3 regions of the Streptomyces sp. NPDC020875 genome follow, and region 1 is predicted to be linked to each of the others. Evidence: riboswitches for the same ligand, from Rfam matches in the RefSeq annotation. Region 1 holds a riboswitch; each other region holds the start of a gene.

The links. Region 1 has a riboswitch for cobalamin ahead of cobN (cobaltochelatase subunit CobN). Riboswitches for the same ligand answer to the same signal wherever they lie in the genome.
Region 2: linked by a shared signal. The riboswitch ahead of AB0G74_RS27985 (CbtB domain-containing protein) and the one ahead of cobN (cobaltochelatase subunit CobN) in region 1 are both predicted to bind cobalamin.
Region 3: linked by a shared signal. The riboswitch ahead of metE (5-methyltetrahydropteroyltriglutamate--homocysteine S-methyltransferase) and the one ahead of cobN (cobaltochelatase subunit CobN) in region 1 are both predicted to bind cobalamin.

What each region holds. Positions count from the first base shown of each region.
Region 1 covers NZ_JBFADP010000009.1:94,022-98,857, forward strand. Annotated here, with positions in the region: gene AB0G74_RS07570 (precorrin-2 C(20)-methyltransferase) at 1-155, opposite strand, end outside; gene AB0G74_RS07575 (precorrin-8X methylmutase) at 152-823, opposite strand; gene AB0G74_RS07580 (cobalamin biosynthesis protein CobG) at 820-2,115, opposite strand; cobalamin riboswitch at 2,184-2,331, shown strand; gene cobN (cobaltochelatase subunit CobN) at 2,361-4,836, shown strand, end outside.
Region 2 covers NZ_JBFADP010000058.1:27,428-32,263, reverse strand. Annotated here, with positions in the region: gene AB0G74_RS28005 (hypothetical protein) at 207-515, opposite strand; gene AB0G74_RS28000 (SigE family RNA polymerase sigma factor) at 512-1,015, opposite strand; gene AB0G74_RS27995 (exonuclease) at 1,056-1,706, opposite strand; gene AB0G74_RS27990 (histidine phosphatase family protein) at 1,803-2,402, opposite strand; adenosylcobalamin (AdoCbl) riboswitch at 2,522-2,662, shown strand; gene AB0G74_RS27985 (CbtB domain-containing protein) at 2,673-2,912, shown strand; gene AB0G74_RS27980 (CbtA family protein) at 2,939-3,766, shown strand; gene AB0G74_RS27975 (hypothetical protein) at 3,889-4,836, opposite strand, start outside.
Region 3 covers NZ_JBFADP010000041.1:18,637-23,472, reverse strand. Annotated here, with positions in the region: gene AB0G74_RS23225 (cytosine permease) at 1-175, shown strand, start outside; gene AB0G74_RS23220 (nitrilase family protein) at 172-1,143, shown strand; gene AB0G74_RS23215 (carbon-nitrogen hydrolase family protein) at 1,140-2,099, shown strand; cobalamin riboswitch at 2,239-2,391, shown strand; gene metE (5-methyltetrahydropteroyltriglutamate--homocysteine S-methyltransferase) at 2,575-4,836, shown strand, end outside.

The DNA.
Region 1 (4,836 bases):
AGATGCCGGGCCGCGATCGAGCGGGCGATGGACCGCCCGTGCCGGGCGCTGTGATAGGCGATCACATCGGCCTCGGCGATCACCTCGACCGCCCGGACCGTCATCAGCGACGGATCGCCGGGACCGAGCCCGACGCCGTACAGCTTGCCGCTCATTCTTCCTCGCTCGCGATCGCGTTGAGGGCCGCGGCGGCGATGGCGCTGCCGCCGCGCCGGCCCCGGACCACCAGGTGTTCAAGACCCGAGGGGTGGGCGGCCAGGGCGTCCTTGGACTCCATCGCGCCGACGAAGCCGACCGGGACACCGATCACGGCGGCGGGCCTGGGCGCGCCCTCCTCGATCATCTCCAGCAGCCGGAAGAGGGCCGTCGGCGCGTTGCCGACGGCGACCACGGAGCCTTCGAGCCGGTCCCGCCACAGCTCCATCGCGGCGGCGCTGCGGGTGGTGCCGAGCTTCGCCGCCAGCTGTGGCACGGCCGGGTCGGAGAGCGTGCAGACCACGTCGTTCCCGGCGGGCAGCCGCTTGCGGGTCACGCCGCTGGCGACCATCTGCACATCGCAGAGGATCGGCGCGCCGGCGAGCAGGGCGGCGCGGGCGCTCGCCACCGCCCCGGGCGAGTAGGCGATATCGCGTACCAGGTCGACCATGCCGCAGGCGTGGATCATCCGGACCGCGACCCGGCTGACGTCGGCGGGCAGATCCGCCAGGTCCGCCTCCGCGCGGATGGTGGCGAAGGACTGACGGTAGATGGCCGCCCCGTCCTTCTCGTAGTCGTACGGGGTCACGGTGTTCTCGCTGCTCTCGGTCGTCGTCGTACGGGTCATGGGGCGATCGCCGCCAGGGCGGCGGCGAGCCGGGTGGGGTCGTCCAGGCGGACGGTGTCCGCGGGCCGCCCCGCGGCGGCGGTGGTCAGGTGGTAGCCGCCGTCCGGGGCCGCGACCGCGTCGATCCGGTCGCCCGGGGGGCGGCCGCAGCGGCGCTCGCAGCCGGACCAGTACAGCGGCAGCGGCGAGCGGGCCGCGTCGGCGAGGGTACGGGCCGCGTCCGCCCGTACGTCGGCCCGGGACTTGGCGCAGCCGGGGCGGCCGATGCAGGCGCCGACCCGGGGCCAGGGCGATCCGGCGTCGGTGACCAGCCCGGTACGGGCCAGTCGGCCGAGGGCATCGGCGGTCTCCCGCGGATCCGGTCCGCGGACCGGCACCACGACGCCCCGCCAGGGCGTCAGCCGCAGCTCGGCGTCGGGCGCGGCGGCGGCGACGGCGGTCAGTTCCCGCCACTGTCCGGCCGTGATCGTGCCCAGCGGGGCGTGCACGGCGAGGGCGTCGCCGGTGATGCCCGGCGGCGGGGGAGCCGTCGCCGACGTGTCCCGGGGCGCGGGCCGGGCGTCGATCCCGGCCGCCGTCAGCGCCACACCAATGGCACGTGTCAATTCCTCAGGTGGTACGGGGAGTTCCGCGATCCGCCAGACCCGCGCGCCGCACTCCGCCGCCCGCGCCAGAAACACCTCGGCCGCCAGCAGCGCCGCCCGCGCCGCTTCCCCGTCCGGCACCAGCAGCGCCCCGGCCGAGGCGCCCGCGGTCAGCAGCGCCCCGCCGCCGGGCACCGCCCGTACCGTCAGATCGGCGCCGAGCGCCGCGACGTCCCCCCGGCCGTCGTCGAGGGCGAACAGGAACCGGCCCGAGAGATCCCGGGCCGGTCCGCTGCCGCAGAGCGCCGCGTCCAGCGCCGCCAGCCAGTCGCGGACGTCCCGGACGCCGCGCCCGTCGAGCCCGGCGAGCGGTGACGCCACCACGTTGCGGACCCGCTCGTGGCCGTACGAGGGCAGCAGCCCGGCCGCCGCCAGGGCGGCGGCCAGCTCTGCGGCGCAGCCGTCGGACAGTCCCCGCAGCTGCACATTGCCCCGGGAGGTCAGATACAGCGCGCCGTCGCCCCACCTGTCGGCCGCTTCGCCCAGCGCCGCCGCCTGCCGGGCGGTCAGCACACCCCCCGGGATCCGGACCCGGGCCAGGGCGCCGTCATCGGCCGCGTGCAGCCTCAGCGTCCCCGGGCAGGCGTCGCCCCGGTCCCGTGAGACCGCTGTGGCCTGGGACGACGAAGGAGGAGGGGCCGTGGACATGGCGGCGAGCATACCGACCATCACACCGGACACGCCCTCCACCCTTCGTGGACATGACCCTTACTATGCTCATCGGCGGATCATCCGGTCCGCCATCGCCACGACGGCGACAGGGGAGGAAGCCCGGTGCGAATCCGGCGCGGTCCCGCCACTGTGAACCCGGCCTTCACGGAGCCGGGCGAGCCAGGAACTCCCGCCGTCCGACACCACCCGGGGCGCGGACCCCGAGGAAGGCCAGGCGCCGCATGATCCTGCTCCTGTCGACGTCCGACACCGACCTGTTGAGCGCCCGTGCGGCGACCGGTCCGGTGCCCTACCGCTTCGCCAACCCCGCCCGGCTCCCGCTCGACGACCTGCCCGCGCTCCTCGACGGCGCCGACCTCGTCGTCGTCCGGCTCCTCGGCGGTGTCCGGGCCTGGCAGGACGGCCTCGACCTGCTGCTCGCCGGGGACCGGCCGGTGGTCGTCCTCACCGGCGAACAGGCCCCCGACGCCCAGCTGATGGCCGCGTCCACCGTGCCCGTCGGGATCGCCGCCGAGGCCCACGCCTATCTCGCCCACGGCGGCCCCGCCAATCTGGAGCAGCTCGCCCGCTTCCTCTCCGACACCGTGCTCCTGACCGGACACGGCTTCGACGCCCCGGCGCCCGCACCCTCCTGGGGGCCGCTGGAGCGGACCGCGCGTACCGTCCCGGCCGGGGCGCCGACCATCGCCGTGCTCTACTACCGGGCCCACCACATGAGCGGCAACACCGGCTTCGTGGACACCCTCTGCACGGCCGTCGAGGACGCGGGCGCCCGCCCCCTGCCGCTCTACGTGGCATCCCTGCGAGCCCCCGAACCCGAGCTGATCGAGACCCTGCGGACCGCGGACGCCATCGTCACCACGGTGCTCGCCGCGGGCGGCACCAAGCCCGCCGAGGCGTCCGCGGGCGGCGACGACGAGTCCTGGGACGCGGGCGCCCTCACCCAGCTCGACGTACCGATCCTCCAGGCCCTGTGCCTGACCGGCCCCCGCAGCGTCTGGGAGGAGAACGACGAGGGCGTCTCCCCGCTGGACGCCGCCAGCCAGATCGCCGTACCCGAGTTCGACGGCCGGCTGATCACCGTCCCGTTCTCCTTCAAGGAGATCGACGCCGACGGACTCCCCGCCTACGCCGCCGACCCAGAGCGGGCCGCCCGGGTCGCCGGAATCGCCGTCCGGCACGCCCGGCTCCGCCACATCCCGGCCGCCGGGAAGCGGATCGCGCTCGTCCTCTCCGCCTATCCCACCAAGCACTCCCGGATCGGCAACGCCGTCGGCCTCGACACCCCCGCCAGCGCCGTCGCCCTGCTGCGCCGGCTGCGCGAGGAGGGCTACGACTTCGGCGGCGCCGACATTCCGGGGCTGGAGTCCGGCGACGGCGACGAACTGATCCGGGCGCTGATCGACGCGGGCGGCCACGACCAGGACTGGCTCACCGAGGAACAGCTCGCCCGCAACCCGGTCCGGGTCCCCGCCGCCGACTACCGCCGCTGGTACGCCGCCCTCCCCGAGGAGCTGCGGACCGCCGTCGAGGAACACTGGGGCCCCGCGCCCGGCGAGATGTTCGTCGACCGCTCGGCCAACCCGGAGGGCGATATCGTGCTCGCCGCCCTCCGCTACGGCAATCTCCTCGTCCTGATCCAGCCGCCGCGCGGCTTCGGCGAGAACCCGATCGCGATCTACCACGACCCCGATCTGCCGCCGTCCCACCACTATCTGGCCGCCTACCGGTGGATCGCGGCCTCCCGCGCCGACGGCGGCTTCGGCGCCGACGCCATGATCCACCTCGGCAAGCACGGCAATCTGGAGTGGCTGCCCGGCAAGAACGCCGGACTCTCCGCCGCCTGCGGCCCCGACGCGGCCCTCGGCGATCTGCCGCTGGTCTACCCCTTCCTGGTCAACGACCCGGGCGAGGGTACCCAGGCCAAGCGGCGGGTGCACGCCACCCTGGTCGACCATCTGGTGCCGCCGATGGCCCGGGCCGACTCCTACGGCGACATCGCCAGGCTCGAACAGCTCCTCGACGAGTACGCCCAGATCTCCGCCATGGACCCGGCCAAGCTGCCCGCGATCCGGGCCCAGATCTGGACCCTGATCCAGGCCGCGAAGCTCGACCACGACCTGGGCATGGCCGACCGCCCCGACGACGACGGCTTCGACGACTTCCTGCTCCATGTCGACGGCTGGCTCTGCGAGGTCAAGGACGCCCAGATCCGCGACGGACTGCACGTCCTGGGCGCCCCGCCCGCCGGACCCGACCGGGTCAACCTCGTCCTGGCCATCCTGCGGGCCCGGCAGATCTGGGGCGGCACCACGGCGCTGCCCGGACTCCGCGAGGCCCTCGGCCTGGACGAGTCCGCCGCCACCCGGACCACCGCCGACGCGGCGGAGGCCAAGGCCCGCGCCCTGGTCGAGGCCATGGAGGCGGCGGACTGGGACCCGGCCGCCGTCCCCGCCGAACACGGCGACGAGGTCGCCGCCGTCCTCGACTTCGCCGCCCGCGAGGTCGTCCCCCGGCTCGCCGCGACCACCGACGAACTCGACCACGCCGTACACGCCCTGGCGGGCGGCTTCGTCCCCGCCGGACCCTCCGGCTCGCCGCTGCGCGGACTGGTCAACGTCCTGCCGACCGGCCGCAACTTCTACTCCGTCGACCCCAAGGCCGTCCCCTCCCGGCTCGCCTGGGAGACCGGCCAGG
Region 2 (4,836 bases), on a different contig from region 1:
GCCCTCGCCGAAAGACGGGCCCCTCTTCTTCAGGGGCGATGCCTGGGAGGGCATTTAGGGCCGCGGGGAACTGCGCGACAAGCCACCGACGGCGGGTGGTCGGCAATGGTGGGTGGGGGCCGCCCACAGGTTCCGGGGTGAAGCGCTCAGCCGAAGGCGTAGGGGGCGGAAATGCGCGACGAGCCACCGGCGGGGCGCGGGCCGTATCAGGGGGGCGTCGGCATCGTACGCGAGGGGCTCGGGTGGGGTGGGGAGGACGTCGCCATCGGGGTGGGCGAGCCGGACGCGGGTTCCACCGGGCCCGGCCCCGGCCCCGCGTCCGGCCTCGCCACGAGCAGCGCCACCACCGCCGCCACCGCGCACAACAGCCCCGCCCCCGCCGCCCTGCGCCGCCGCGATCTGGCCCTGGCCCGGCCGGTGATGACCGCCGCCCCGGCGGGCCGTACCCGCCCGGCGGCCCGCGCGGCGGCCGTCCGCAGCCGGTCCGCCACCAGTTCGTCGTGGTCGGTCGTCACGGCGATCCCCCGTCCGTCGTCCGTGCAGGATGGTCGTCGATCAGTCCGGCGAGCTTGGCCCGCGCCCGGGAGAGGTGGGTCTTCACGGTTCCGGTGGAGAGCCGGGTCTCGGCGGCTATCCGGTCCACGGGCAGATCGCAGACGTAGTAGAGCGCCGCGCACTGCCGCTGCCGCGCGGGCATCCCCCGCAGCGCCCGTTCGAGATCGACGGCGCCCGGCCCGGGGCCGTCGCTGACGGCGGGGTCGCCGCGCCGCCGCCAGGCCCGCTGGCCCCGGACGACCCGCCGCCACCGGCTGACGGCGAGCCGCCATGCCACGGTCCTCACCCACGCCTCGGGCCCCAGGTCCTCGGCCAGCCGCCGCCGGTGCCCCCAGGCCCGGACGAACGCCTCCTGCACCACGTCCTGCGCCTCGTGGAAGTCGCCGGTCATGACGTACAGCTGGCCGGTGAGCCGGTGCACGGAGCGGGTGTAGAAGTCCGTGAACTCCTCCTCGGTCAAACGTCAGCTCTCCTCGCCGGTGTACGGATCCCCGCCGACGTTACGCGGCGCCGTCCGGGGCGCCGCGACGCGGGTCGCCGCCCCGGCGGGGCCGCTCCCCGGGCCCGGGGGCGTACCGCCGGAGCACGGCGTCGAAGACGGCGGCCAGCTCGGCCGCGTCCTCGCCCGCGTGGTGGGTGTGCGGAAGTCCCTTCAGTCCGGTCGCCGCCTTGATGGTGCTCTTGTGGGAGCGGCGCCATTCGGCGCCCGTCAGGCCCATCCAGTAGCTGCGGAGGTCGATTCCGGCGCCGGTGGCGCCGAAGGGGCTCGCGCCGGTGAAGCGGACGAAGTACCAGTGGACGAACATGCCGTCCCAGACGGCGGGCGCGGCGAGGAAGACGGGGCGGCCGGTCTTCCGCAGCCCGTCCACCCAGCGGGCGGCCCGGGCCATCGCCGCCTCGGGGGCGGGTGCCTCGCGGAGCAGCCGGTCGCGGTCGAGCCCGGAGACGGCGAGGGCCTCGGGGACGACTTCGTCGGAGATGGGCCGCAGTTCGGTGTAGAAGGCGAGTTCGGGGCGGCCGACGACGGACATGCCGAGGGAGAGCATGCTGTACGGCCCCGGGATGGGCCCGTCGGCCTCGACGTCCACGGCAACGTACAGCTCGGGGAGACCGGTGGCGGGCGGGTCGGTCGGACCGCTGGGTGGGTTCACGCGGCGCAGCGTAGACGGGTACGGCTCCGGCGGGCCACGGATTTGCGGACGGCCCGGCACCCGACCCCTGGCCGGGGGGACGTCACGGCCCCCGCGTCACGGTCCCGCGTCCCGTCCCTCCAGCCGCGTACCGAGGCGCAGGTTCCAGCGGCGGCCGTCGCCCGACAGGTCGGTCAGGGTCAGCGGGGGTACGTCCAGCCGCCAGAACGTCTCCGGGGGCAGGGCCAGCGCGTGCAGTACGGCCGCGCGGACGACGGCCGGTTCGGCGACGGCGAGTACCCGGTGCCCGGCGGGGCCTTCGGCGAGGCCGTCCAGCCAGCCGCCGACGCGGGCGCGGAGGTCGAGCAGTGACTCGCCGCCGTGCGGGGCCGACGCGGGGTCGCCGAGCCAGTCGGCCATCGCGTCGGGTTCCGCGCGGGCCGTCTCGTCCAGTCCGCGGCCCCGCCAGCGCCCCAGGTCCCAGTCGGCGATGCCGGGTTCGAGCCGGGGCCCGGGGCCGAGGCCGAGTTCGGCGCAGGTCTCCCGGCAGCGGGCGGAGGACCCGGCGAGGACGGTCCGTCCGGTACGCGGTACCCGGTGCGCGGCGGCGCGGGCGGCGGCCCGGCCCGGCTCGTCCAGTCCCTCGCCGGGGTCGAACCGGGCGGCGCGGACCGCCGCGGTCGCCGCCGCCGTCAGCAGGGTGACCCGTACCACCACATCACCGTCCCCTCCGGCCGCTCCTGTGGCCGTCCGTCCCATCTTCCGCCCCGGGCTCGGGATCCGGCCCCGAGTAGTCGAATACGCGCCATGGCGGCGGAGGTTCGGGCACGGTACGGTCGCGTGGACATGACGAGGATGTGATGGAAGTCCGGTGCAAATCCGGCACGGTCGCGCCACTGTGTACCCGTCTCCCCGGCGGGAAGTCAGACCCGGCGTCCTCGTCTCGGGCACCACGAACGGGACGCGTTGTTCCCCCTGGAGGTTGTCATGGCCCAGTCGGCCGTACCCGCCGCTCCGCTCACCCCCGCACCGGCCCGCACGCCGGTCGCCGTCACTCCCCTCTCCCTCCGGGAGATCGCCCCCTGGGCGCTGTTCACCGGCGTCCTGGCCCTGATCCTGCTCTACTTCGTCGGCGCCGAGCAGGGCGCGGTCGCCCTGGTCTCCGGCGAGAGCGTCCACGAATGGGTCCACGACGGCCGTCATCTGCTCGGCTTCCCGTGCCACTGAACCCCGGTACGGGAGAGAGACGGCGGATGAACCCGACGGACATCAACACCGATATCCACTCCGACACCGACACCGAGCGGCACGCCCCCGTGCCCACCGGCTCCCGGACCGTCCGGGCGCTGCTGGTCCGGGGCATGCTGGCGGGCCTGATCGCCGGGGTGTGCGCCCTGGCCGTCGCGTACTTCCTGGGCGAGGGTCCGGTCGACGCGGCCATCGCGTTCGAGGAGGCGGGCGCCCATGACCACGGCGGCGGCGAGGAACTCGTCAGCCGGGCCGTGCAGTCGACCGCCGGACTCGCCACCGGCGTCCTCGTCTTCGGGGTCGCCGTCGGCGGGATCGCGGCGCTCGCCTATTGCGCGGCGCTCGGCCGGACCGGCCGCTTCGGGCCGCGCGGCACGGCCCTGCTGGTGGCGGTCGGCACACTGCTGAGCGTCTATGTCGTGCCGTTTCTGAAGTACCCGCCGAATCCGCCCGCCGTCGGCGATCCCGACACCATCGGGCAGCGGACCACCCTCTACTTCCTCATGGTGGTACTGGGCGTGGCGCTCACGGTGGGGGCGGTGATCGCCGGCCGCGCGCTGGCGCCCCGTACCGGCACCTGGCACGCGGCGGTCATCGCGGCGGCGGGGCTGGTCCTGGCCGTCGGGCTCGCGTATGCCTTCCTGCCGTCGTTCGACGAGGTGCCGAAGGGGTTCCCGGCGGCTGTGCTGTGGGAGTTCCGGCTCGCGACACTCGCCGTACAGGCCACGCTGTGGGCGGTGTTCGGCCTGGTCTTCGGGGAGTTGGCGGAGCGGCTGCTGATCCCGGCGAAGGCCCGCCCGGCCGGGACGGGGGCGGTGGCGGCGACCGGCTGACGTTACGGGACCGGGCCCGCCCGCCCGGAAGGTCCCGGGCCTCCGAGGCGCCCGCGCGCATACCCGTGCCCCGCCGGATCTCCTCCGGCGGGGCACGGGTGCCGTCCGCCCGCGTACCCGGGTCAGCCGGTCGCGGCCGGGAAAGTCACGGCGATGTCCTCCGGCGCGATCCCGGCCGCGCCCCGGCAGACCGCCTCGACGGGCGCGGCCCCCGGTACGGCCGCCAGCCGCGCCACGACCTCCCCCAGGCACCGCTTCAACGCGCGCTGCCCGTAGTAGTTGGGGTGGAGGACCTCCCGGGCCTCGTCGGCGGGGGGTTCGGCCGCGGTCCGGGGGACGTACCGGGCCCACTCCGCCCGTTCGGCGCCGGGCGAGGCGATCGTCCCGTCGGCGGCGAAGGCGGTCCGCGCCGCCCGGCCGCCGCAGACCTGGTGGCCTTCGAGCAGCCCGCCGACGTCCACGAAGTCGGCGCCGGAGCGGCGGGCGGCGGCCCTGATCCGGTCGTTGAGCGCGCCGCCGACCCCGGTGGCGAGCCAGCGCAGATCACGGTCGTAGAAGGGGCAGCCCGCGACGCCCCAGCGGTCCCGGCCGTTCTCGTCGAGCCGGGTCGTCGCGTCCGGGTCTCCCGAGGCCAGCGGCAGCGGATACGACTGGACGACGACCCGTGGCAGCGAACCGGTGCCATCGGCCGCCGCCCGTACCGACGCGACGGCCGCCGCCACCTTCTCCCCGACCGCCGCGACGCGCTCGGCCGCCGGGCCGGTGATCCGCCGGTCGGTCGAGCAGTCGGTACGGTCGCGCCAGGCGGCGGCGCATGCCTTCATGGTGTCCGTCAGCCGGACGTCGTCACCACCGATCGAGACGACGACGGTCCGTACGTCGTACCGGGCGGCCAGCTTCCGCAACTGTTCGAGCTGCGCCTCGTGGCTCCGTACGGCCCGGGACGGCGCCTCGGCCCCGGCGGTCGAACAGGCGATGTTGTGGTGGTGGACGGTATCCGTGGTGAGGGTGAGGACATCGGAGCGGCGGCAGTCGTCGGTATAGACCCGTGGCGGTACGGCTCCGGACGC
Region 3 (4,836 bases), on a different contig from region 1:
CAGCTTCTACGTCGGCCCGGTCGCGGACGCCCTCGGCGGCGCGGACTTCTCCTTCGCCGTCGGACTGACCGTCTCCGGCGTGCTGTATCTGCTGTTCTCCCGGAACCTGGATCATGAGGCGGAGGCCGCCGCCCGCGCGGCGAGCGAGATCGAGCTGGAGGGAGCCGCCCGATGAGCGTGCCCGCACACCGCCCCGCCGACACCACCGGCACCGCTGACACCGGTGCCGCCGGAACCACCGGAGCGACCGGGAGCACGGCCGGAGGGGCCGGGGCCGGAACCGGCGGCCCCGGGGCGGTGTCCGCGAGCACGGTCACGGTCGCCGTCTGCCAGATCGCGCCGCGGGTCGGCGACCCCGAGGGGAACCGGCGGCGGATCCGTACCGCGATCGGGACGGCGGCGGACCGCGGCGCCCGCGTCGTCGTCCTGCCCGAGCTGGCGAACACCGGCTACGTCTTCACCGGCCCGGACGAACTCCGGTCCGTCGCGGAGCCGTCCGACGGCCCCACGATCAGGGAGTGGGAGGCGCTGGCCGCCCGGCACGACCTGGTCGTCGTCGGCGGCTTCGCGGAGCGCGGCGAGCACGGCGCGGTCCACAACTCCGCCGCCCTCGTCGACCGGACCGGGCTGCGCGCCACGTACCGCAAGGCTCATCTGTGGAACGGCGAGAAGACCTGGGGCTTCACCCCGGGGGACGGGCCGCCGCCGGTCGTCGACACGCCGTACGGCCGGATCGGGTTCATGGTCTGCTACGACCTGGAGTTCCCCGAGTGGGTACGGCTGGCGGCGCTCGACGGCGCCGAACTGCTCTGCGGCCCGGTCAACTGGCCGCTGTACCCGAGGCCGGAGGGCGAGCGGCCGGGTGAGATCGTCCGCGTCCAGGCCGACGCGGCCGTCAACCGGATGTTCGTCGCCGTCGCCGACCGGACCGGCACCGAACGGGGCCAGGACTGGCTCGGCGGCAGTGCGATCATCGACGCCGACGGCTACCCCGTGACACCACTGCGCCTCGGCGAGGAGGCGGTCCTCACGGCGGCCCTCCCCCTCGCCGACGCCAGGGACAAGGCCATCAGTGAACTGAACGACGTCCACGCGGACCGGCGTCCGGCGCTGTACGGACGTACCCGGGAGGAGCCGTCATGACCACCACCGTCGCCGTCGTCCAGCAGCCGCCCGCCCTGCTCGACCTGGACGAGTCGCTGCGGCGCGCCGCGGCCCACATCGCCGACGGCGCGCGGGCGGGCGCCGATCTCGTGGTCTTCCCCGAGACATGGCTGACCTGCTACCCGGCCTGGGTGTTCGGCCTCGCGGGGTGGCGGGACGCCGAGGCCAGACGCTGGTACGCCCGGCTGCTGGAGCAGAGCCCGGTACTCGACCCCGGGGGCGACGACGCCCTCGCCCCGGTCCGGGCCGCCGCCCGGGAGCACGGGGTGACGGTGGTCCTCGGCCTCAACGAGCGGGCCGCGCCCGCCTCCGGCTCCCTCTACAACTCCCTGCTGACGATCGGCCCGGACGGCGGCACCCTCAATGTGCACCGCAAGCTGACGCCCACCCACACCGAGCGGATCGTCTGGGCGCCCGGCGACGGGGCGGGACTGCGGGTCGTCGACACCCCGGCGGGCCGGGTGGGGTCGCTGGTCTGCTGGGAGCACTTCCATCCGCTGGCCCGGCACTCCCTGCACGCGCAGCACGAGGAGATCCATGTCGCGGCCTGGCCCGACATGCCGGAGAGCCATGTGATCGCGGCCCGCTCGTACGCGCTGGAGGGCCGCTGCTTCGTGGTCTCGGCCGGACTGGTGCTCTCCACCGACGACGTCCCCGCCGATCTGCTCCCCGCCTACCGGGCCGGGGTCGGTCCGGACGCGCCCGAGGACGGTCTGCTCTTCACCGGGGGTTCGAGTGTCGCGGGCCCGGACGGCTCCTGGGTGATGCCACCGGTCTACGGCGAGGCGCGGCTGCTCACGGCGACCCTGGACACCGCCGGGCGGTACGGGGAGACCCTGGACCTCGATGTCGCCGGGCACTACGGCCGCCCCGACGTCTTCTCCCTCTCCGTCGACCGGACCCGGCGCGACAGCGGGGTCGACTTCACGGACTGAGGGCGCCCGGGGCCACGGGACGCGGGGATCACGGGGACGGGGGAGGTCCGGCTGCCGGACCTCCCCTGACAGTGTGCCCGGCGGCACCGTAAGCTGACCGGCGCAGCTGGTTCGCCCCGTCAGCCGGACGGGAGCGTCGTAAGAGGGAACCCGGTGGGAATCCGGGACTGCCCCGCAGCGGTGAGCGGGAACGACCGCCGTCATACGCACTGGGCCCGGCCGGGTCTGGGAAGCGACGGCCAGTAGGTGTCCGCCGGGAATCCGGTGGATGTGCCCGCGAGTCCGAAGACCTGCCCGTTGCCCGCACGCGGACGATTCCGCGCGCGGACATCCCGGTGACCTCGTGGGCGGGTCGGCGTACGAACCAGCGGTGATCCGCGCCGAACCGGCGCGCCGGCACCGCCGGTACGTCACTCCTTCGCAGCCTCGTCCCGTCGCCGGGATCTCAGGGATTCATCTCGTGAAGGAGATCTCCGTGACATCGAAGTCCGCAGCCGCGGCGGCCCGGGCCACCGTGTACGGCTACCCCCGGCAGGGGCGGAACCGGGAGCTGAAGAAGGCGGTCGAGGGCTACTGGAAGGGCCGGACCACCGCCGACGCCCTCCGGGCCACCGCCGCCGAGCTGCGCGCCGCCAACTGGCGCGAACTCGCCGAAGCCGGTATCGACGAGGTCCCCACCGGTGACTTCTCGTACTACGACCACGTCCTCGACACCACCGTGATGGTGGGCGCGATCCCGGCCCGGCACCGTACGGCCTTCGCCGACGACCCGCTCGACGGCTACTTCGCCATGGCCCGCGGCACCCAGGACGTGGCGCCGCTGGAGATGACCAAGTGGTTCGACACCAACTACCACTACCTGGTGCCGGAGCTGGGGCCCGACACGGTGTTCACCGCCGACTTCGGACGGCAGGTCGCGGAGCTGACCGAGGCGCTGGCCCTCGGCCTGACGGCCCGGCCCGTGCTGGTCGGCCCGGTGACCTATCTGCTGCTCGCCAAGCCCGCGCCCGGGGTGGCCGGGAACTTCGATCCGCTGACCCTGCTGGACCGGCTGCTCCCCGTCTACGCGGAGGTCCTGGCCGACCTGCGGGCGGCGGGCGCCGACTGGGTCCAGCTGGACGAGCCCGCCCTCGTCCAGGACCGTACCCCGGCCGAACTCGACGCCGTCGCCCGCGCCTACCGCGATCTCGGCGCCCTGACGGACCGTCCGAAACTGCTGGTCGCCTCCTATTTCGACCGGCTCGGCCGGGCCCTGCCCGTACTCGCCGCCTCGCCGGTCGAAGGGCTCGCCCTCGACTTCACCGAGCACGCGGGCGCCCAGCTGGGCGAGCTGGCCGCCGTCGGCGGACTGCCCGGGAAGCGCCTGGTCGCGGGCGTCGTCAACGGCCGCAATATCTGGATCAACGATCTGGAGAAGTCGCTGGCCACCCTGGGCACCCTGCTCGGCCTGGCCGACCGGGTCGACGTCGCCGCCTCCTCGTCCCTGCTGCACGTCCCGCTGGACGCGGCCCTCGAACGCGACATCGACCCGCAGGTCCTGCGCTGGCTCGCGTTCGCCCGGCAGAAGACGGCCGAGATCGTCACCCTCGCCAAGGGCCTGAGCCGGGGCACCGACACCATCACGGGCGAACTGGCCGCGAACCGGGCCGCGCTGGCCTCCCGCGCGAACTCCCCCATCACTCGCGACACGGCCGTCCGCGCCCGTACCTCGGCGGTCACCGGCGCGGACACCCGCCGGTCGCAGCGGTACGGCGAACGGACCGTCGCCCAGCGCACCCGGCTCGGCCTGCCGCCGCTGCCGACCACCACCATCGGATCCTTCCCGCAGACCGGCGAACTGCGGACGGCCCGCGCCGACCTGCGCGCCGGACGGCTCGACACCGCCGCCTACGAGGTACGCATCAGGGCCGAGATCGCCGAGGTCGTCGCCTTCCAGGAGAAGACCGGTATCGATGTCTTGGTCCACGGCGAACCCGAACGCAACGACATGGTCCAGTACTTCGCCGAACGGCTCACCGGCTACCTCGCCACCCGGAACGGCTGGGTCCAGTCCTACGGCACCCGCTATGTCCGCCCGCCGGTCCTCGCCGGGGACATCTCCCGCCCGGCACCGATGACCGTCCGCTGGACCTCCTACGCCCAGAGCCTCACCGACCGCCCCGTCAAGGGCATGCTCACCGGCCCCGTCACCATGCTGGCCTGGTCCTTCGTCCGCGACGACCAGCCCCTCGCGGACACCGCCCGCCAGGTCGCCCTCGCCCTGCGCGACGAGGTCAACGACCTGGAGGCGGCCGGAACCGCCGTCATCCAGGTCGACGAACCCGCCCTCCGCGAAACCCTCCCCCTGCGCTCCGCCGACCACGCCGGCTATCTGGCCTGGGCGACGGAGGCGTTCCGCCTGACGACCTCAGGCGTCGCACCGGGCACCCAGATCCACACCCATATGTGCTACGCCGAGTTCGGCGACATCGTCCAGGCCATCGACGACCTCGACGCCGATGTCATCAGCCTGGAGGCCGCCCGCTCCCATATGCAGGTCGCCCGCGAACTCGCCGCCCACGGCTACCCCCGCGAAGCCGGCCCCGGCGTCTGGGACATCCACTCCCCCCGCGTCCCGTCCCCCGAGGAAGCGGCCCGCCTGCTGCGTACGGCCCTGAAGGCCATCCCGTCCGAACGCCTCTGGGTCAACCCCGACTGCGGTCTCAAGACCCGCGCCTGGCCGGAGACCCGCGCGACC